Regions from separate parts of the Streptomyces sp. NPDC002676 genome, predicted to be linked through region 2. Evidence: predicted binding sites of a transcription regulator. Region 2 holds the regulator's gene; the other holds the start of a gene.
What was found. Region 2 encodes HrcA, which represses chaperone genes, less so after heat shock. Its sites were predicted from a motif close to TTNGCACTCNGNNNNNCNGAGTGCNAA; they were not measured.
Positions count from the first base shown of each region.

Region 1: groES (co-chaperone GroES) is a predicted target of HrcA. The motif match lies at 6,123-6,149, and genes of this name have one in related genera.

Region 1 is NZ_JBSFVT010000008.1:317,236-327,641, forward strand. Features, by position in the region: gene ACWD3E_RS24240 (WhiB family transcriptional regulator) at 125-454, shown strand; gene ACWD3E_RS24245 (LysR family transcriptional regulator) at 548-1,447, opposite strand; gene ACWD3E_RS24250 (MOSC domain-containing protein) at 1,528-2,196, shown strand; gene ACWD3E_RS24255 (SDR family NAD(P)-dependent oxidoreductase) at 2,273-3,046, shown strand; gene ACWD3E_RS24260 (ester cyclase) at 3,132-3,839, shown strand; gene groL (chaperonin GroEL) at 3,925-5,553, opposite strand; gene groES (co-chaperone GroES) at 5,668-5,976, opposite strand; gene ACWD3E_RS24275 (polysaccharide deacetylase family protein) at 6,195-7,019, opposite strand; gene ACWD3E_RS24280 (polysaccharide deacetylase family protein) at 7,016-7,951, opposite strand; gene ACWD3E_RS24285 (class I SAM-dependent methyltransferase) at 8,042-9,205, shown strand; gene ACWD3E_RS24290 (RNA polymerase sigma factor) at 9,216-10,406, opposite strand, start outside.
Region 2 is NZ_JBSFVT010000001.1:528,318-538,723, forward strand. Features, by position in the region: gene hemW (radical SAM family heme chaperone HemW) at 1-374, shown strand, start outside; gene ACWD3E_RS02350 (Uma2 family endonuclease) at 457-1,008, shown strand; gene ACWD3E_RS02355 (DUF3097 domain-containing protein) at 986-1,798, opposite strand; gene ACWD3E_RS02360 (MBL fold metallo-hydrolase) at 1,833-2,567, opposite strand; gene hrcA (heat-inducible transcriptional repressor HrcA) at 2,752-3,768, shown strand; gene dnaJ (molecular chaperone DnaJ) at 3,769-4,905, shown strand; gene ACWD3E_RS02375 (nitronate monooxygenase) at 5,050-6,123, shown strand; gene ACWD3E_RS02380 (16S rRNA (uracil(1498)-N(3))-methyltransferase) at 6,120-6,869, shown strand; gene ACWD3E_RS02385 (VOC family protein) at 6,889-7,281, shown strand; gene ACWD3E_RS02390 (hypothetical protein) at 7,223-7,600, opposite strand; gene ACWD3E_RS02395 (hypothetical protein) at 7,714-8,286, shown strand; gene ACWD3E_RS02400 (S41 family peptidase) at 8,414-10,406, shown strand, end outside.

The DNA of each region.
Region 1 (10,406 bases), on a different contig from region 2:
TTTTCTTCCCGTTTCGCAGTGTCCGGGGCTAGATTCGCAATGAGTCATATTTTCATCTCCTTAGACCGGAGATGTACGGTCGATGGCACCGTATCCGCCCAGAACGGCTACAAGGGGTCACGTAATGGCAGATTTCTCCCGCCTTCCCGGACCGAACGCGGACCTGTGGGACTGGCAGTTGCTCGCTGCCTGCCGCGGGGTGGACAGCTCGCTCTTCTTCCACCCGGAGGGCGAGCGCGGGGCGGCTCGGAGCGCTCGTGAGAACTCGGCCAAAGAGGTCTGCATGAGGTGCCCGGTCCGTGCGGAGTGCGCCGCGCACGCGCTGGCGGTGCGTGAGCCGTACGGCGTGTGGGGCGGCCTGACCGAGGACGAGCGCGAAGAGTTGATGGGACGGGCCCGAAACCGCCTGGTGTCGGCTTCGACCCCCGGCGGGGAGGCAGCCCCGAACACCTGAAGGAACGTTTCTTCAATCCAACCCGCACCGGGCACGCGCGCCGCGTGCCCATGACTCTGCGCGGGCCCCTGCGCCGACCCCGCGAGGGGGCTCCTACACGTGCCCGGCCGCCCGGGCCAGCTGTTCCAGCGTCGCCGCCACGGCCGGCACCGGTGCCAGGTCGGGCAGGGTGAGGGCGACGATCTCCCGCCGTACCGCCGGTTCCAGCCGCACCGCCCGGACTCCTGTGGGCCGTACCGACTCCACCGCGAGCTGGGGCAGCACCGCGACCCCGAGACCCGCACGGACCAGGCCGACCACCGCCGGATAGTCGTCCGTGGCGAAGTCGATGCGCGGGGTGAACCCGGCGCTCGCACACGCCTCCACCAGCTGACCGCGGCAGCGCGGGCAGCCCGCGATCCAGGGCTCCTCGGCCAGTTCGCCTATGGCGACGGACTCCGCGTGCGAGAGCCGGTGCCGTTCGGGCACCAGGGCGACCAGACGGTCCGTCAGCAGGGGCCGTACGACGAGGTCGTCATAGTCCTCGACGAGAGCTGCACCCTCGTAGCGGAAGGCCAGCGCCACGTCGCAGTCGCCGCCGCGCAGCAGTTCGACGGACCTCGGGGGCTCGGCCTCCTCCAGCGAGACACGGGTGCCGGGGTGGGCGGCGCGCAGGGCGGCCAGGGCGGTGGGGACCAGCGTGGAGCTGCCGCTCGGGAAGGAGACCAGCCGGACCCGCCCGGCCCTGAGGCCCGCGATCGCGGCGACCTCCTCCTCTGCGGCGGTGAGCCCGGCGAGGATGCCGGAGGCGTGCCGGACGAGGGCCTCGCCGGCCTGGGTGAGGCGCATCTCCCGGCCGCTGCGGACCAGCAGCGGGGTGCCGACCGAGGCCTCCAGGGCCTTCATCTGCTGGCTGACGGCGGGCTGGGTGCAGCCCAGTTCACGCCCCGCCGCCGAGAAGGAGCCGGTGGTGGCGACGGCGCGCAGGACGCGGAGATGACGGGCCTCGATCACCCTTGAATCATAAGGCAACCTTGGGTGCGGCGCCCAATAATGCGTCGATGCTTTGAGGGGTGATCCCGTACCGTGCGTACATGAAGCTTCTCTCTGTCAATCTCGGCCGCCCCCGTCCGGTGCCGTACACGGACCAGCCGGACGGCCTGACGGGCATCGACAAGCAGCCCGTCGACGGTCCGGTGCGGGTGGCGGCCCCCGGACCCAAGGGCGTGGGGGCGAGCGGAGTCGCCGGGGACGCGGTGTGCGACCTGCGGCACCACGGCGGGGACGACCAGGCCGTGTACGCCTTCGCGCGCGAGGACCTCGACGACTGGGAGCGCGAGTTGGGCCGGTCGTTGGCCAACGGCTGCTTCGGCGAGAACCTCACGACGGAGGGACTCGACGTCTCCGGGGCACTGATCGGCGAGCGCTGGCGGATCGGTTCCGAGGTGGTTCTGGAGGTGACCTCGGGGCGTGTGCCGTGCCGCACGTTCCAGGGCCACCTGGGCGAACAGGGCTGGGTGAAGAGGTTCACCCTGAAGGGCGCAACGGGTGCCTACCTGCGGGTGATCGAACCGGGCTCCATACGGGCGGGCGACCAGATCGAGATCGTGCACCGGCCGGACCATTCGGTGACGACGGCGATGGAGTTCCGCGCGGTCACCACCGAGCGGGAACTGCTGCCGCAGCTGCTCGTGGCCGGCGAGGCGCTGCACCCGGAGACGCTGGCCGCGGCCCGCAAGTACGTGGATAAGTACGGGGGCTGATCGCCCGTCAGTCCGGTCTTCGGGACAGGCCCGGCGGACAGCGGACTCTGTCGGTCCGGGTCACTACCCTTGGGCCATGACAACGGCTCTGATTACGGGATCGACCGCGGGGATCGGTGCCGCGTTCGCGCGGCGGCTGGCGGCTGACGGACATGACCTCGTCCTGGTGGCCCGGGACACCAAACGGCTGCGCGAGCAGGCGACCGAGCTGCACGACCGGCACGGCATCGAGGCGGAGGTGCTGACCGCCGACCTGTCCGAGGACAAGGGCATCGAGGCGGTGGCGGAGCGGGTCGGCGACCGCCGCAACCCGGTCGATCTGCTGGTCAACAACGCCGGGTTCGGCAACAAGGGCCGCTATCTCGACGTGTCGATGGCGGACGAGCTGAAGATGCTCAAGGTGCACTGCGAGGCAGTGCTGAGGCTGACCTCGGCGGCGGCCGAGGCGATGCGCGAGCGCGGTCGCGGCGGAGTGGTGAACGTGGCCTCGGTGGCCGCCTTCGTGCCCCGGGGGACGTACGGCGCCTCCAAGGCGTGGGTCGTGCAGTTCACGCAGGGCGCGGCGAAGGACCTCGCCGGCACGGGGGTGCGGCTGATGGCGCTCTGCCCCGGTTTCGTGCGCACCGAGTTCCACCAGCGGGCCGGGATGGGCACGGACAACATCCCCGGCTGGATGTGGCTGGACGCGGACAACGTAGTCACGGCGGCGCTGGCCGACCTCGCGCGCGGCAAGTCGCTGTCCATCCCGGACCCCCGCTACAAGGCACTGATGGGCCTGGTGAAGGTGACCCCGAGGTCGCTGCTCGGCGGGATCTCGTCGAAGACGGGGCGCAAGTACGGGCCGCAGTAGCGGCCGGCGGGCGGGTGACGCCGTCGCTCCGGTGCGAAAATGGGCGTGACGGAACGGGGGCAGGGGGGCCGGAAGGCGGCGTCGAATGACCTTCGTACAGCTCATCGAGTGCAAGACCAGCCGGCTGGACGAGATGAACCGGCTCATGGACGACTGGGTCGCGCAGACCAAGGGGAAGCGCACGGCGACGCACGCGGTGGTCGGCAAGGACCGCTCGGACGCGTCGCACATCGTCGAAGTGGTGGAGTTCCCCTCGTACGAGGAGGCGATGCGGAACTCGAACCTCCCGGAGACCGACCGGATCTTCCGGGAACTGGTCGCGCTGTGCGACGAGATGCCGACGTTCACCGACCTGGACGTCGTACGCGACGACCGGCTGGCCGAGGACACCGTGCGCAGGTTCTTCGACGCGATCGCGGTCGCGGGCGAGCTGCCCCCGCTGAACGACCTGCTGGACGAGGACATCCACAGCCACGACCCGGCGAACCCGCAGGACACCATCGGGCTGGACAACGCCCGCAGCGAGTACCGGATGTGGCGCGGCGGTTTCGATTTCGCGTTCACGATCGAGGGCGTGCTCGCCCAGGGCAACCAGGCCTGCGCCCGGTGGGCCTGGAACGCCACGCACAAGGGCGACTTCCTGGGGATCGCGCCCACCGGCAGGCAGGTCTCCATGACCGGGCTGACCCTGTTCCGGTTCGCGGAGAACGGCAAGATCGCCGAGACGTGGTGGCAGTACGACCAGCTGGGCCTGATGCAACAGCTGGGCGCGCTCGACGCGCTGGAGCAGTAGCGCAGTACAGCAGTTTTAGAGCAGTACAGGGCGAAGGCCCGGCCCCCTTCCTGGGTGCCGGGCCTTCGCTCGAGAGCGGCGTGGCTCAGTGGGCGTGGCCGTGGCCGTGGCCGTGACCCGCCTCGGCCGGCTCCTCTTCCTTCTTCTCGACGACCAGGGTCTCGGTCGTGAGCAGCAGGGAGGCGATGGAGGCGGCGTTCTCCAGGGCGGAACGGGTGACCTTCACCGGGTCGATGACGCCGGCCTTGACCAGGTCGCCGTACTCGCCGGTGGCGGCGTTGTAGCCGTTGCCCTTCTCCAGGTCCTTGACCTTGTGGACGATGACGTAGCCCTCGAGGCCCGCGTTCTCCGCGATCCAGCGCAGCGGCTCGACCACGGCGTTGCGGACCACGGCGACACCGGTGGCCTCGTCGCCGGACTTGTCGAGGTTGCCCTCCAGGACCTTGGAGGCGTGGACCAGAGCGGAGCCACCACCGGAGACGATGCCCTCCTCGACCGCGGCGCGGGTCGCGGAGATGGCGTCCTCCAGACGGTGCTTCTTCTCCTTCAGCTCCACCTCGGTGGCGGCGCCGACCTTGATCACGCACACGCCGCCGGCCAGCTTCGCGAGGCGCTCCTGGAGCTTCTCGCGGTCCCAGTCGGAGTCGGTGTTCTCGATCTCGGCCTTGATCTGCGCGACGCGGCCGTGCACATCCTCGGACTTGCCGGCACCCTCGACGATCGTGGTGTCGTCCTTGGTGACGGTGACGCGGCGGGCGGAACCGAGCACGTCGACGCCGACCTGGTCGAGCTTGAGGCCGACCTCCTCGGAGATGACGGTGGCGCCGGTGAGGATCGCCATGTCCTGCAGCATCGCCTTGCGGCGGTCACCGAAGCCCGGGGCCTTGACGGCGACGGCGTTGAAGGTGCCGCGGATCTTGTTCACGACCAGGGTCGACAGGGCCTCGCCCTCGACGTCCTCGGCGATGATCAGCAGCGGCCGGGAGGAACCGGCCTGGATGACCTTCTCCAGCAGCGGCAGCAGGTCGGCGATCGAGCCGATCTTGCCCTGGTTGATGAGGATGAAGGGGTCCTCGAGGACGGCCTCCATGCGCTCCTGGTCCGTCACGAAGTACGGCGACAGGTAGCCCTTGTCGAAGGCCATGCCCTCGGTGAAGTCCAGCTCCAGACCGAAGGTGTTGGACTCCTCGACGGTGATGACACCGTCCTTGCCGACCTTGTCCATCGCCTCGGCGATCAGCTCGCCGACCTGCTGGTCCTGGGCGGACAGCGCGGCGACGGCGGCGATGTCGGACTTCTCCTCGATCGGGCGCGCGGTGGCCAGCAGGTCCTCGGAGATCGCGGCGACGGCCGCGTCGATGCCCTTCTTCAGGGCGGCCGGGGAGGCGCCGGCGGCGACGTTCTTCAGGCCCTCGCGGACGAGCGCCTGGGCGAGGACGGTGGCGGTGGTGGTGCCGTCACCCGCGATGTCGTTGGTCTTGGTCGCCACCTCCTTCACCAGCTGCGCGCCGAGGTTCTCGTACGGGTCCTCGATCTCCACCTCGCGGGCGATCGTGACACCGTCGTTGGTGATGGTGGGGGCACCGAACTTCTTGTCGATCACGACGTTGCGGCCCTTGGGACCGATCGTCACCTTCACCGTGTCGGCAAGCTTGTTGACGCCGCGCTCAAGGGCGCGACGGGCGTCCTCGTCGAACTTCAGAATCTTCGCCATGACAGCGGAAGCCCTCTCGGAAATCTGTGGGTGAAAAAAGCTGCGCCCCGGGCGCCCGGCTACTTATCGGTCGCGGGGGCCAGGGGCGCAGCTCAAGGCAAGTGTTGCCGAGGTTTACTTCTCGATGATCGCGAGCACGTCGCGAGCCGAGAGGACGAGGTACTCCTCGCCGTTGTACTTCACCTCGGTGCCGCCGTACTTGCTGTACAGCACGATGTCGCCGGTCTTGACGTCGAGCGGAAGGCGCTCGCCGTTCTCGAAGCGGCCCGGGCCCACGGCCAGGACGACGCCCTCCTGGGGCTTCTCCTTCGCGGTGTCCGGGATGACCAGGCCAGAGGCCGTGGTCTGCTCGGCGTCCAGCGGCTGGACCACGATGCGGTCCTCGAGCGGCTTGATGGCAACCTTGGAGCTGGCGGTCGTCACGATCCGACCTCCCCCTTCGGAGATCTCACGGGGTTAACTGTCTGAGGTGGCGACCAGGTGGATCCGTCGTCGCGGGTGCCGGACCTGCCCGTCGCTTTGTTGGCACTCTCCAGTGGGGAGTGCCAGAGCCGAGACTATGACCGGGATTAGCACTCGGTCAAGCGGAGTGCCAATACGCACGGCGCGTCGGCCCTGTTTCCCCGGACCCCGCTGCCGATTTACAGGTAGTCCTCCAGGCGCCCCACCGTCAGCCCCCTCTCCTGCGCCCGCCTCAGCAAGCGGGTCGTTCGCTCGCGCAGGGCCCGCCCCCTCGTGCCGTCCGGGTTCAGGGCCACGATGTCGCCGGGGCGGAGGGTGCGGGGGCCGTGGGTGAAGGTCAGGGTGTGGGCACCCATGGTGGCTCGCCACAGGACGACCGCGGAGATGCCACAGGACGCTGCCGCGCGCAGGGTGGTGGGGTCGTAGTTGCCGTAGGGCGGGCGCAGGAGGCGGGGGTGGAGGCCCAGGCCGGTGCGGAGTCTGTCCTGCTGGGCGCAGATCTCGGCGCGCTGGTCGGCGTAGGGCAGTCCGGGCAGGGCGCGGTGGTCGTGGGTGTGGTTCTCGATGGCGGCGCCGGCCGAGCGCAGCCGGGCGGTGTGCGCGCGGACCGGGCCGGTCGTGGCGCCGGCCAGGAACATGCTGACAGGGAGCCGGAGTTCGCGGACCATGTCGGCGAAGCGGGGGTCCTTCTCGGCGCCGTCGTCGTAGGTGAGGAAGACGACCTTGTCGTGAGTGGGGACGCGGTCCAGCACGGGCGGGAGGGCGGAGCCCTTCGCCCCGAGGGTGCGGGCGGACAGGCGCCTGGCGGGGTGCGCCGGGTGGGACAGGGGTGCCGCCAGGCCCCAGTGGCGGTAGGGCTGGTCGGCGGAGGTGTGCTGCCGTACCCGCTGGGCCGCCTTCTTGCCGAGCCGTTCGATGGGGTCGACGGACTGGGCGCAGCCGGTGAGGAGGAGGGCCGAGGCGAGGACGGCCGCCAGGCCCCGCCGGTTTCCTCCGCGCCTCACAGGTAGTCCTCCAGGCGGGCCACGGCGTACCCCTCGGCGGTGACCTTGTTCAGGAAGCGGCGCATGTCGTCGATCATCGTGCCGTTCCAGTCGTCCCGGCCGCGGAAGTGGGTGAGCACGATGTCGCCGGGGTGCAGGCTGCGGTCCCACTCGCGGTACTCCCAGTGGTCCACGAAGACCTCTTCGTCCCAGATCGGCGCGTACTTGATCCCGCAGGCCTTGGCCGCGCGCAGAGTGTCGCCGTTGTAGTTGCCGTACGGCGGGCGGAAGACGGTGGGGGCCTTGCCGTACTGCCTCTTCATGACCGCCTGCATGCCGCAGATCTGGTCCTTCTGCTGCTCGTAGGACAGGCCGGGCATGTAGGGGTGGGTCATGGTGTGGTTGTTCAGGGTGTGACCCTCGGACTGCATCTTGCGGAAGTAGCCGTAGTCGTCCTTGACCAGGTAGTTGCTGAGGAAGGCCGTGTAGGGGATCTTCAGCTCGCTCATCATGCGCAGGAAGGCGGGGTCCTTCTCGGCGCCGTCGTCGATGGTGAGGAAGACGACCCTCTGCTTGGTGGGGATCGTCGTGAAGACCGGGGGGAGGTTCTCCTCCTCCTGCCCGGTGACCTCGAAGCCGGCGCGTGCGGTGATCCTCGGCTTCCTGGCGGGCGGGGCCGGCGGGGACAAGGGGGTGCGGGCCAGGCCCCAGTGCCGGGCGGCGGCGGCCACCCGGGCGTGCTCGGCGGCGAGATGGTCGGCGTAGGAGTCCAGGGCGCGGGCGGGGCCGCCCTGGACGGGCTGCTGGCCGGGGGCGGGGTGGGCGACGGCGTCGGAGCTGGGGGCGGCGCAGCCGGAGACGACGGCGGCGGACACCAGCGCCGCGGTGCCGCAGCGGAGGATCAGTGTGCGCAAGGGCAACCGATTTTTATCGTTTTGTACGACTGCTCGCATGGTGCCGGATCCTCCCAGGCCCCGTCCCCGGATCCGGGCCGACACCGCCACCGGAGGCGCACGGTCCACCGACTGGCCCACAATGACCCGGTGAACGACCTCGCTCTCCTCCTCACCCCCGAAGGCCGCGCCCTCCTCGACGAGGTGCGCGGCACCGATCCCGCGCAGGAGCTGGCCGTCGCCACCCGGCTGCGCCGCGAACACCCCGCGGAGCTGGTGTCGGCGGCGCTCGGCCAGGCCCGGCTGCGGCAGCGGGCGGCGGCGAAGTTCGGGGCGGCGGACGCGGAGCGGATGTTCTTCACGCCGAACGGGGTCGAGCAGTCGACCCGGACGAGCGTGGCCACGTACCGGGCGGGGCGGATGAAGGAGCTGGGTATCGGCTCGGTCGCCGACCTCTGTTGCGGGATCGGCGGTGACGCCATCGCGCTGGCGCGGGCCGGAATCCGGGTGCTGGCCGTGGACCGGGATCCGCTGACGGCCGCCGTGGCGCGGGCGAACGCCGCGGAGCTGGGGCTCGCCGAGCTGATCGAGGTGCGGGAGGCGGACGTCACGGAGGTGGACACGGCCGGTTTCGACGCCGTGTTCGTGGATCCGGCCCGGCGCGGAGGTCGCGGGCGGATCTTCGACCCCGAGGCCTACTCGCCGCCGCTGTCCTGGGCGGTAGCCGCGGCCCTCCAGGCGCCCCGCGCCGCCCTGAAGATCGCCCCCGGCATCCCGCACGAGGCGATCCCCGCCGAGGCCGAGGCCGAGTGGATCTCCGACGGCGGCGATGTGAAGGAGGCCGTGCTGTGGTTCGGGACCGAGCCGGGCCTCATCCGCGCCACGCTGCTGCCCGGCCCGCGCACGCTGCCCGGCAAGAAACTGCCCGATCCCGGGGTGCGGCCGGTGGGCCGGTATCTGTACGAGCCGGACGGCGCCGTGATCCGGGCCCATCTGGTCGCGGACGTGGCCGAGGAGGTCGGCGGCGGGCTCGTCGACGCGACGATCGCCTACGTCACCGCCGATGAGCTGCGGCCCACGCCGTACGCCACCGCCTACGAGATCACCGACCAACTCCCCTTCAACGTCAAGAAGCTGAAGGCGCTGCTGCGGGAGCGGCAGGTCGGCACGCTGACCGTGAAGAAGCGCGGGTCGGCGGTCGAGCCGGAGGAACTGCGCCGGAAGGTCAAGCCGCAGGGGCCGAACGCGGCCACCGTGTTCCTCACCCGCGTGGCGGGCGCGCCGACCATGCTGATCGGCGCCCCCGCCTGCTGAGCCCATCCGCTCACGGGCCGCACTCCGCGGCCCTGCCCAGCAGCAGTTCCCGCTCCTTCTCGTTGCGGGCGAGCCCGGCCGCGCGGACGAACTCCTCGCGGGCCTCGGCGGTGCGCCCGAGGCGGGCCAGCAGATCGCCGCGGACGCTGGGCAGCAAGTGGTAGCCGCGCAGGGCGGGTTCGCCGGTCAGGGCGTCCACCAGCCTCAGTCCCGCGGCCGGGCCCTCGGCCATCGACACGGCGACCGCGCGGTTCAGCTCGACCACCGGGGACGGCGACCGGGCCGCCAGCAGGCCGTACAGGGCGGCGATGGCCTGCCAGTCGGTGTCCGCGTAGGTGTGGGCGTGGGCGTGGCAGGCGGCGATGGCGGCCTGGAGGGCGTAGGGACCGGGAGCGCCGGTGGCCGTGGCGTCGGCGCGGCCCAGGGCGCGGATGCCGCGGGCGATGAGCAGGCGGTTCCAGCGGCGCCGGTTCTGGTCCCTGAGCAGCACCGGATGGCCGCCGGGGCCGGTGCGGGCGGCGGCGCGGGAGGCCTGGAACTCCAGGAGCGAGGCCAGAGCGTGCACCTCGGGCTCCTTGGGCATCAGGGCGGCCAGCACGCGCGCCAGCCGCAGCGCGTCCTCGCACAGGCCGGGGCGCAGCCAGTCGTCGCCCGCGGTGGCCGCATAACCCTCGTTGAAGATCAGGTAGATGACGTCCAGCACGGACCCGAGGCGGGCCTCGCGGTCGGGGCCGTACGGCACCTCGAAGGCGATGTTCTTCGTGGCCAGGGTGCGCTTGGCGCGGACGATGCGCTGGGCGATCGTCGGCTCCGGGACGAGGTAGGCACGGGCGATCTCGGCCGTCGTCAGGCCGCCGAGCAGGCGCAGGGTGAGCGCGGTGCGGGCCTCGGCGGACAGCACCGGGTGGCAGGTGGTGAAGACCAGGCGGAGCAGGTCGTCGTCGATGTCGTCGGGGTCGGCGGGCTCCTCCGGCGGGGCCGTGGTCTCCAGGTCCCGGCCGATCTCGGCGAGCTTGCGGGCGTACGTCTCCTTGCGCCGGACCAGGTCGACGGCGCGGCGGCGGGCGGTGGCCATGAGCCAGGCGCCCGGGTTGTCGGGCACACCGTCCCGGGGCCACTGCTCCAGGGCCGCGACCAGGGCGTCCTGCGCCAGTTCCTCGGCGATGCCGACGTCCCGGACGATCCGGGCGACCCCGGCGAT
Region 2 (10,406 bases):
ACAACGAGCTGTACTGGCGGGGGGCCGACTGGTGGGGGGCCGGTCCCGGGGCGCACTCGCACGTGGGCGGGGTGCGCTGGTGGAACGTCAAGCATCCGGGGGCGTATGCGGCGGCGCTGGCGTCGGGGCGGTCGCCGGGGGCCGGGCGTGAGCTGCTGTCGGACGAGGACCGCCGGGTGGAGCGGATCCTGCTGGAGCTGCGGCTGCGGGAAGGGGCGCCGCTGTCCTTGCTGAAGGAGGCGGGGCTTGCGGCATCCCGGCGCGCGCTGGCGGAGAGGCTCCTCCAGGAAGGGCCGTACGAGGAGGGGCGGGCCGTGCTGACACTGCGGGGGCGGCTGCTGGCGGATGCGGTGGTGCGGGACCTGGTGGACTGATCACTCCAGCGGGTGAATCGGTGGTGAACCCGACTTCGGTGCCTGTACCGCTTCCTATGGTGGTGCTGTGAATGATCAGCGGATGCTCAAGTTCCTGGAGGAGTTCGAGCCTCCCGAAGGCGTCAGGACCGAGTTCCTCAGGGGGGAGATCTGGATGACGCCGAACGCTGGTCTGGTGCACAACCTGATCGTCACGGAGGTGCAGGACCAGATTCCGCGAGAGCGGTGGAGACGGCTCCAGAACCAATACGTCGACATGATCCCTGCGGGCGGCCTGGTCGTGCCCGATCTTGTGGTGACCGAGCGTGGAAGCGGGCCGGATCACGGGGTGATGCCCGCCGGAGCGGTCAGCATGTTGCTCGAGGTCGTGTCCGGCTCCAGTGCCCACCGGGACTACCGCGTCAAGCGCTCGATCTATGCGGCGGCAAAGCTCCCCGCCTACCTGATCACCGACCCCGTCATGGCGCAGTGCGTACTGCTCACTGAGCCGGTGGGCACCGGAGAGGACGCGGACTACCGGCGTCAGCGGATCACCAAGTTCGGCGACCTCACGCGGTTGGAGCCCATCGGCATCGAACTGGACACCAGCGAATTCGCCACCTACGAGAAGGTCAGGCCCCACCGCTACCCGTGACGAAATCGATCAACTCCTCCACCCGTCCCAGCAACTCCGGCTCCAGGTCCCTGTAGGAACCCACCCGCTTCAGAATCGCCTGCCACACCGCCCCGGTGTTCTCCGACGGCCACCCCAGCGCCCGGCACACCCCCGTCTTCCAGTCCTCCCCGCGCGGCACGCGAGGCCACTCGGCGATCCCCAGTGAGGCCGGCTTCACCGCCTCCCAGATGTCGATGTACGGGTGGCCCACCACCAGCGCGTGCTCACTCGTCACCGACTCCGCGATGCGCCATTCCTTCGTGCCGGGGACCAAGTGGTCCACCAGGACGCCCAGGCGCGCATCCGGGCCCGGCGCGAACTCGGCGACGATCGACGGCAGGTCGTCCACGCCCTCCAGGTACTCCACGACCACGCCCTCGATGCGCAGGTCGTCGCCCCACACCTTCTCGACCAGCTCGGCGTCGTGCCGGCCCTCGACATAGATGCGGCCGGCGCGGGCCACGCGAGCCCTGGCACCGGGGACGGCTACCGAGCCGGAGGCCGTGCGGGTGGGCCTCACCGGACCTGAAGACGGCCGTACGAGCGTCACCACCCGCCCCTCCAGCAGGAAGCCCCGCGGCTCCAGCGGGAACACCCGGTGCTTGCCGAAGCGGTCCTCCAGGGTCACTGTGCCCGCCTCGCAGCGGATCACCGCGCCGCAGAAGCCGGTGCCGGGCTCCTCCACCACAAGGCCGGGCTCCGCCGGGACCTCTGGTGCGGGCTGCTGCTTCTTCCACGGAGGGGTGAGATCGGGGGAGTACTGGCGCATTCGGATGACGATAGGAGAAGCAGCGGACCCCCGTTCACGACACGCCGAAACGTGCCGCCAGCTCGTCGCGTTGCCGTCGTACGAAGGCCGCGTCCACCACCGCTCCGTGACCGGGCACGTACAGCGCGTCCTCGCCGCCCAGCGCCAGCAGGCGGTCCAGTGCGTCGGGCCAGCGGGACGGGATCGCGTCCGGGCCCGCCTGGGGCTCACCGGACTCCTCGACCAGGTCGCCGCAGAAGACCACCTCCGGGTCACCCGGTACGAGGACCGCCAGGTCGTACGCCGTATGGCCCGGGCCCACGTTGGCCAGCAGTACCTGCCTGCCGCCGCCCAGGGCCAGCGTCCACTCGCCCGAGACCAGATGGTGGGGAGGGGCCAGGGCTTCCACGGCCTCGTCCGCGTCGGCCGGCGGCAGGCCGTGGCGGATCGCGTCCTGGCGCAGCTCCTCGCGCTCGTACGTGAACACCGCGTCCAGGCCCACCGCCCCGTACACCTCCGCCCCGGCGAACCCGCCGGCGAACGCGGCGGCGCCGAAGACGTGGTCGAAGTGCGGATGCGTGAGAGCGAGATGGGTCACACGGCGACCCGCGAGCGCCTGCGCCCGCGCCCGCACCCGCGCGCCCTCGGCCAGGCTCGACCCGGCGTCCACCAAGAGCGCCGTACCCTCCCCCAGAACCAGCCCCACGGTGCAGTCCCAGCCGGGCAGCCGGCACCGTCCGACCCCCGCGGCGAGCCGCTCCCACTCCACCTCTTCCCAAGTCACCGTCATACCGCGACGCTAGCGACAACGGTCATCCTGAACACGGACCGGGCACGGTGGCGCGGGGACCGGCCTTGCCCGGGGCGTACCCCACAGCCGTACACTGGGCCGGGGAAGGCTGGCACTCGCGTGCGAAGAGTGCCAGGCGGACGACCCGAAGGGCCCAGGGACGACGTGCTGGAGGTGCGCGCGAATGCTGAGTGAACGCAGGCTTCAGGTGCTGCGCGCCATCGTCCAGGACTACGTGGGCACCGAGGAGCCAGTGGGCTCGAAGGCGCTCACCGAGCGGCACAACCTCGGCGTCTCCCCGGCAACCGTGCGCAACGACATGGCGGCCCTGGAGGACGAGGGGTTCATCGCGCAGCCGCACACCAGTGCGGGGCGGATCCCCACCGACAAGGGTTACCGGCTGTTCGTCGACAAGCTCGCCGGCGTCAAGCCGATGACCGCGCCGGAGCGGCGGGCGATCCAGAACTTCCTGGACGGCGCCGTCGATCTCGACGACGTCGTGGCGCGGACCGTGCGGCTGCTCGCGCAGCTCACACGGCAGGTCGCCGTCGTGCAGTACCCGTCGCTGACCCGGTCCACCGTGCGGCACGTGGAACTGCTCTCGCTCGCTCCCGCGCGCGTGATGCTCGTGCTGATCACGGACACCGGCCGGGTCGAGCAGCGGATGGTCGACTGCCCGGCGCCGTTCGGCGAGTCCTCGCTGGCGGATCTGCGGGCGCGGCTGAACAGCCGGGTCGCGGGGCGCCGGTTCACGGACGTGCCGCGGCTGGTCGAGGACCTGCCCGAGGCCTTCGAGGCCGAGGACCGCGGCACGGTCTCGATGGTGCTCTCCACACTGCTGGAGACGCTCGTCGAGGAGAACGAGGAGCGGCTGATGATCGGCGGAACCGCCAATCTGACCCGCTTCGGACATGACTTTCCCCTCACGATCCGGCCGGTGCTCGAGGCGCTGGAGGAGCAGGTCGTGCTCCTCAAGCTCCTGGGCGAGGCGAAGGATCCGGGCGTGACCGTGCGCATCGGGCACGAGAACGCCCATGAGGGACTCAACTCCACCTCCGTCGTGTCGGTCGGCTACGGTTCGGGCGGCGAGGCAGTCGCCAAGCTCGGCGTGGTCGGACCGACCCGCATGGACTACCCGGGAACGATGGGAGCGGTACGCGCAGTGGCACGGTACGTCGGACAGATCCTGGCGGAGTCGTAAGTGGCCACGGACTACTACGCCGTTCTCGGCGTGCGCCGCGACGCGTCGCAGGATGAGATCAAGAAGGCGTTCCGCAGGCTCGCGCGCGAGCTGCATCCGGACGTCAACCCCGATCCGAAGACCCAGGAGCGGTTCAAGGAGATCAACGCCGCTTACGAGGTGTTGTCGGACCCGCAGAAGAAGCAGGTCTACGACCTCGGCGGCGACCCGCTCTCGCAGTCGGGCGGGGCCGGTGCGGGCGGCTTCGGGGCCGGTGGCTTCGGCAACTTCTCCGACATCATGGACGCGTTCTTCGGCACGGCGTCGCAGCGCGGCCCGCGCTCGCGCACCCGGCGCGGCCAGGACGCGATGATCCGCATCGACGTCGAGCTGGACGAGGCGGCCTTCGGGACGACCAAGGAGATCCAGGTCGACACGGCGGTCGTCTGCAACACCTGCAGCGGTGAGGGCGCGGCGCCGGGCACCTCCGCCCAGACGTGTGACATGTGCCGGGGCCGCGGTGAGGTCTCGCAGGTCACCCGCTCCTTCCTGGGCCAGGTCATGACCTCGCGGCCCTGCCCCCAGTGCCAGGGCTTCGGCACGGTCGTGCCGAACCCTTGCCCGGAGTGCGCAGGCGACGGGCGTGTCCGCTCCCGCCGCACTCTTACGGTGAAGATCCCGGCCGGTGTCGACAACGGCACGCGGATCCAGCTCGCCGGTGAGGGTGAGGTCGGGCCGGGCGGCGGTCCCGCCGGTGACCTCTACGTCGAGATCCACGAGCTGCCGCACCCGATGTTCCAGCGGCGCGGCGACGACCTGCACTGCACGGTCACCATCCCGATGACGGCGGCGGCCCTCGGCACGAAGGTGCCGCTGGAGACGCTGGACGGGCTGGAGGAGGTCGACATCCGGCCCGGTACGCAGTCCGGGCAGTCGATTCCGCTGCACAACCGTGGTGTCACGCATCTGCGGGGTGGCGGGCGGGGTGACCTGATCGTGCACGTCGAGGTGCAGACGCCGACCAAGCTGGATCCGGAGCAGGAGCGGCTGCTGCGCGAGCTGGCGAAGCTGCGCGGTGAGGAGCGTCCGCAGGGGCAGTTCCAGCCGGGGCAGCAGGGGCTGTTCTCGCGGCTGAAGGACGCGTTCAACGGTCGCTGACCGTTGGCGAGGCCTAGGGTCCAAGGGGCTCCGCCCCTTGGACCCCGCCACCCGCCCCCCGACTCGGTCGGCCGAGAAGAAGTGGCATGTGCCAGGGGGAAGGGTGGATTCGGACTTGTTCGAAGGACGTGACAACATGCGGTCATGTCCTCCGCACTGACCGATCTCTTCCCCCACCCGATCGTGCAGGCCCCCATGGCGGGCGGTGTCTCCGTCCCGCAGCTCGCCGCAGCCGTCTCCGAGGCCGGTGGTCTCGGGTTCCTTGCCGCCGGGTACAAGACCGCCGACGGCATGTACCAGGACATCAAGCAGCTGCGGGCGCTCACGAGCCGCCCCTTCGGCGTGAACGTGTTCATGCCGCAGCCCGAGTATGCCGAGTCCGGCGCCGTCGAGGTCTACGCCCACCAGCTGGCCGGTGAGGCCGCCTGGTACGAGACCGAGCTGGGCGACCCGGACAGCGGACGGGACGACGGCTACGACGCCAAGCTCGCCGTCCTGCTCGACAATCCGGTGCCGGTCGTCTCCTTCCACTTCGGCATCCCGAGCCGGGACGCCCTCGACTCCCTCCGCCGCGCCGGGACCCTCACCCTGGTCACCGCCACCACCGCCGAGGAGGCCCTCGCGGTGGAGCGGGCCGGTGCGGACGGGGTGATCGCGCAGGGCGTGGAGGCCGGCGGCCACCAGGGCACCCACCGGGACATCCCGGAGAACGACGGCTCCGGCCTCGGACTTTTGTCCCTGATCGCCCAGGTCCGTGATGCCGTGAGCATCCCGGTCGTCGCCGCCGGCGGCATCATGCGCGGCAGCCAGATCGCCGCGGCCCTCGCGGGGGGCGCGAGCGCGGCCCAGCTGGGCACCGCCTTCCTCGCCACCACCGAGTCCGGCGCCAGCCCCCTGCACAAGCAGGCGCTCACCAACCCCCTGTTCGCGCGCACCGAGTTGACCCGTGCGTTCTCCGGCCGCCCGGCGCGCGGACTGGTCAACCGGTTCATGCGCGAGCACGGCCGCTACGCCCCCGCCGCCTACCCCGAGATCCACCACCTGACCTCGCCGCTGCGCAAGGCCGCCGCCAAGGCCGGTGACCCGCAGGGCATGGCGCTGTGGGCGGGCCAGGGGCACCGCATGGCCCGCGAACTGCCCGCCGGGCAGCTGGTGGAGCTGCTGGCCGCCGAACTCGCCGACGCCCGGGCGGCGTTGTCCCACGGAGGCGCGCGATGACGGCCCCCGTCTTCGTCGTCGAGCACTTCCGAGCCGAAGGCAGCGGCCACTACGTCCTGGACGGCCCCGAGGGGCGGCACGCGGTCTCCGTGAAGCGGCTCCAGGCCGGCGAGGAGGTCGTCCTCACCGACGGCAACGGGCGCTTCGCGGTGTGCGACGTGATCGGCACCGAGGGCAAGGACCGGCTGATCGTCCGCATGAGCACGGTGGAGGAGGAGCCCGAGCCCTCGCCCCGGATCACCGTCGTCCAGGCCCTGCCCAAGGGCGACCGGGGTGAAGTCGCCGTGGAGACCATGACCGAGGTCGGCGTCGACGCGATCGTGCCCTGGCAGGCCGCCCGCTGCATCACCCAGTGGAAGGGCGACCGCGGTCTGAAGGCCCTCGGCAAGTGGCGGGCCACCGCCCGCGAGGCCGGCAAGCAGTCCCGCCGGGTCCGCTTCCCGGAGGTCGCGGACGCGGCAACGACCAAGCAGGTTGCCGCACTTCTCGCCAAAGCCGATTTCGCCGCCGTGCTCCACTCCGACTTCGAGCACGACAGTGCGCCGCTCGCCACCGCCGAACTCCCCGACCAGGGCGAGATCGTGCTGGTCGTCGGGCCCGAAGGAGGCGTGTCCCGCGACGAGTTGGCGCTTTTCGAGGGGGCGGGCGCGCAGGCCTGCGTGCTCGGTCCTACCGTATTGCGTACGTCCACTGCCGGCACCGCCGCGACGGCCCTCCTCCTGGGACGCACCGGCCGCTGGTCCTGACCGACAACGGGGGAACTCCATGGAACTCGCCCAAGTCCGGCTCCTCGTCACCGACTTCGCCGCCTCCTACCGCTTCTACGCCGACACCCTCGGCCTCAAGCCGCAGTCGGGGGCGACCGAGGGGCCGTACGAGAAGTTCAGCCCGCACGCCGGCTCCGCAGGAATAGCCCTGCAGGACCGCTCGATGATGGCCGAGGTCCTGAACGAACTCGGCGACACCGCCACCGGCCACCGCTCCCTGGTGGTGCTGCGCGTGGACAACCTCGACACCTACTGCGACGAGATCACCACCCGGGGCGCGACCCTGATCCACGGCCCGGCCCCCATGACCGACCGCATGCGCGTCGCCCACCTCAAGGACCCGGAGGGCAACCTGGTGGAACTCCAGGAGTGGCTCCTCCTGCGCGGCTGACGGCGACACCGGGCAGCAGGGCCCATCCGTCCACCTCACCGGCCTCCAGGCCGAGCCGCCGCACGGCGTCGGCGAAGGCCCGCACGACTCCCGGCTCGTGCAGATTGACCGTGTGCCCGCGGTCGTCGAACACGAGCCCGGAGTGCGTGTACGCCCCGGCGGCGACCCCGTGGAACACGATCCGGGTGGCGGCCCCGTCCCGGTGGAGCGACAGGATCTCCTGGCAGGTCCCCGCGTCGTCGTGGCGGTGCCGGACGGTCCACCGGTACTCCGTCCCGTCCTCGACGACCAGCCGCCTGAGCCTGCGTTCGCTGCGCATCGCGCCAGCGTAGACGGGACCGGACGGGCGTCACCCGAAGGTGATGTTCCCGAACGTGTGAGTGGCCGCAAGTGGCCTACCGCCCCGGCCGGGCCGGTGGCACGCTGCACTTCATGGGGGCATTGAGACGGAACGGACAGCGGACGGGGACCGGGCGGGTCGTGGCCATTGCGGGGCTCGCGGTGCTCGCCGGGGGCGCGCTGGTGGCGTGTGATCCGGGCGGGCTGAGTTCCGCGTCGGCCGCGTACACCACCAGTACGACCGCGAGGGCCGAGCTGAAACGGCAGCACGTGGACGTCAGTTGGCTCAACTGCACCGGCCGGGGCGGTGACACGCCCGGCAGGTCGCACTCGCCGACGCGGAAAACCGTCGTCTCGGTCGACTGCCAGGGCCGTACCGGCGACGGGCGGAAGATCACCGTCACCGGGAAGGTGACCAAGGCCGTCGACGGCGCCTGTGTGCGCGGCGATCTGACGGCCAGGGTCGGCGGCAGGCAGGTGTTCCACGTGAGCGGGCTCGGCGACTGCAGCTCCAAGCCCGGCCCTTCGTACCGGCCCTCGTACAGACCTTCGTACAAGCCGTCCTACCGGCTGCCCGGCGGGTCCCGGCCCACGGTGACGGTCACCGTCACTCGCACCCTCTGGTGCAAGGGCGACCCGACCTGCTGGCCGGCGCAGGGCAAGTGATCGGAAACCGGGGCGGGAACCGCCGGGCGCTGCGTAGGCTGACCAGGTGACTCAGGGCGCTACGACGGACTCCTCGGCATCCCCGGCATCCTCGGCCTACCTCCGGTTCCCCCACCTGCGCGGCGACTTGGTGACCTTCGTCGCCGAGGACGACGTCTGGCTGGCGCCCCTCGACGGCGGCCGGGCCTGGAGGGTCAGCGCCGACAACAGGCCGGTGACCCACCCCCGGATATCCCCCGACGGAACCTCCATCGCCTGGACCTCCACCCGGGACGGCGCGCCCGAGGTGCACGTCGCCCCGGTCGTCGGCGGTTCCGCCACCCGCCTCACCCACTGGGGCAGCCGGCGCACCGCCGTACGCGGCTGGACCCCGGACGGGCGGGTGCTCGCGCTCGGCGCGCAGGGCCGGCCCAGCAGCCGCCCCTGGGCGCACGCCGTGCCGCTGGACGGCGGACCGGCCGAGACCCTGCCCCACGGGCCCGTCGGCGACGTGGCGTTCGGCCCGGCCACCGTGCTCCAGTCCGCGACCATGGGCCGCGAGGCCGCCCACTGGAAGCGGTACCGGGGCGGTACGGCGGGCAAGCTGTGGATCGACCCCGACGGCACCGGCGCGTTCGTACGACTGCACGCCGAACTGGACGGCAACCTCGAGTGCCCGGTGTGGGTGGGCGAGCGCCTCGCGTTCCTCTCCGACCACGAGGGCACCGGCGCCCTGTACTCCTCCCTCGCCGACGGCTCCGACCTGCGCCGGCACACCCCGCATGAGGGAGGCTTCTACGCCCGGCACGCGGCCGGTGACGGCAGCCGGGTCGTGTACGCCTCCGGCGGCGAACTATGGCTGCTGGAGGATCTGGAGGGCGCCGAGCCGCGCCGGCTCGACGTCCGGCTCGGCGGGCCCCGGCTGGACCTGCGGCCGTACCCGGTGAACGCCGCCCGCTGGTTCGGGGCCGCCTCCCCCGACCACACCGCGCGCGGCAGCGCCGTGTGCGTGCGCGGCGGCGTCCACTGGGTCACCCACCGCTCCGGGCCCGCCCGCGCGCTGGCCGCCACCCCCGGCGTCCGCGCCCGGCTGCCGCGCACCTTCCGCGCCGACGGCGAGGAGTGGGTGGTGTGGGTGACCGACGCCGAGGGCGACGACGCCCTGGAGTTCGCCCCCGCGACCGGGACCGTACCCGGCGCCACCCCGCGCCGGCTCGCCGCCGGACAGCTCGGCAGGGTCCTGGAGCTGGCCATGGCGCCCGACGGCAGCCGGGCCGCCGTCGCCGCGCACGACGGGCGGCTTCTGCTCGTCGAGCGGGAGACCGGCGAGGTCCGCGAGGTCGACCGCTGCGACGACGGCGAGGTCTGCGGGCTGGCCTTCTCGCCCGACTCCGCCTGGCTCGCCTGGGCCCACCCCGGCCCGCGCCCGCTGTCCCAGCTGCGCATCGCCCACACCACCGACCTGTCGGTCACCGAGGCGACCCCGCTGCGCTTCCAGGACTACGCGCCCGCCTTCACCCTCGACGGCAAGCACCTCGCCTTCCTCTCCAACCGCGCCTTCGACCCGGTCTACGACGAGCACGTCTTCGACCTCGCGTTCGTGGTCGGCGCCCGCCCGCACCTGATCACCCTGGCCGCCACCACCCCGTCCCCGTTCGGCCCGCAGCGGCACGGCCGCCCCTTCGAGACCCCCGACAAGGACGAGACCCCCGACAGCGAGGGCACCCCCGCCACCCGGATCGACCTCGACGGCCTCGCCGACCGCATCGTCCCCTTCCCGGTGGAAGCCGGCCGGTACTCCACGCTCCGTGCCGCCAAGGACGGCGTGCTCTGGCTGCGCCACCCCGTCCACGGCGTCCTCGGCGCCTCCCGCGCCCACCCCGAGGACCCCGACCCGCACACCGAGCTGGAGCGCTACGACCTCGCCCAGCGGCGCCTGGAGCACCTGGCCTCCGACGCCGGCCACTTCGAGGTCAGCGGCGACGGCAAACGCGTCCTGCTGTGGACCGACAGCCGCCTCCGGGTCGTCCCCAGCGACCGCCGTACCGGCACCGACGACGACGGCGACAACAGCGTCGGCGTCGACCTCGCCCGGGTCCGGCAGACCGTCGACCCGGCCGCCGAGTGGCGGCAGATGTACG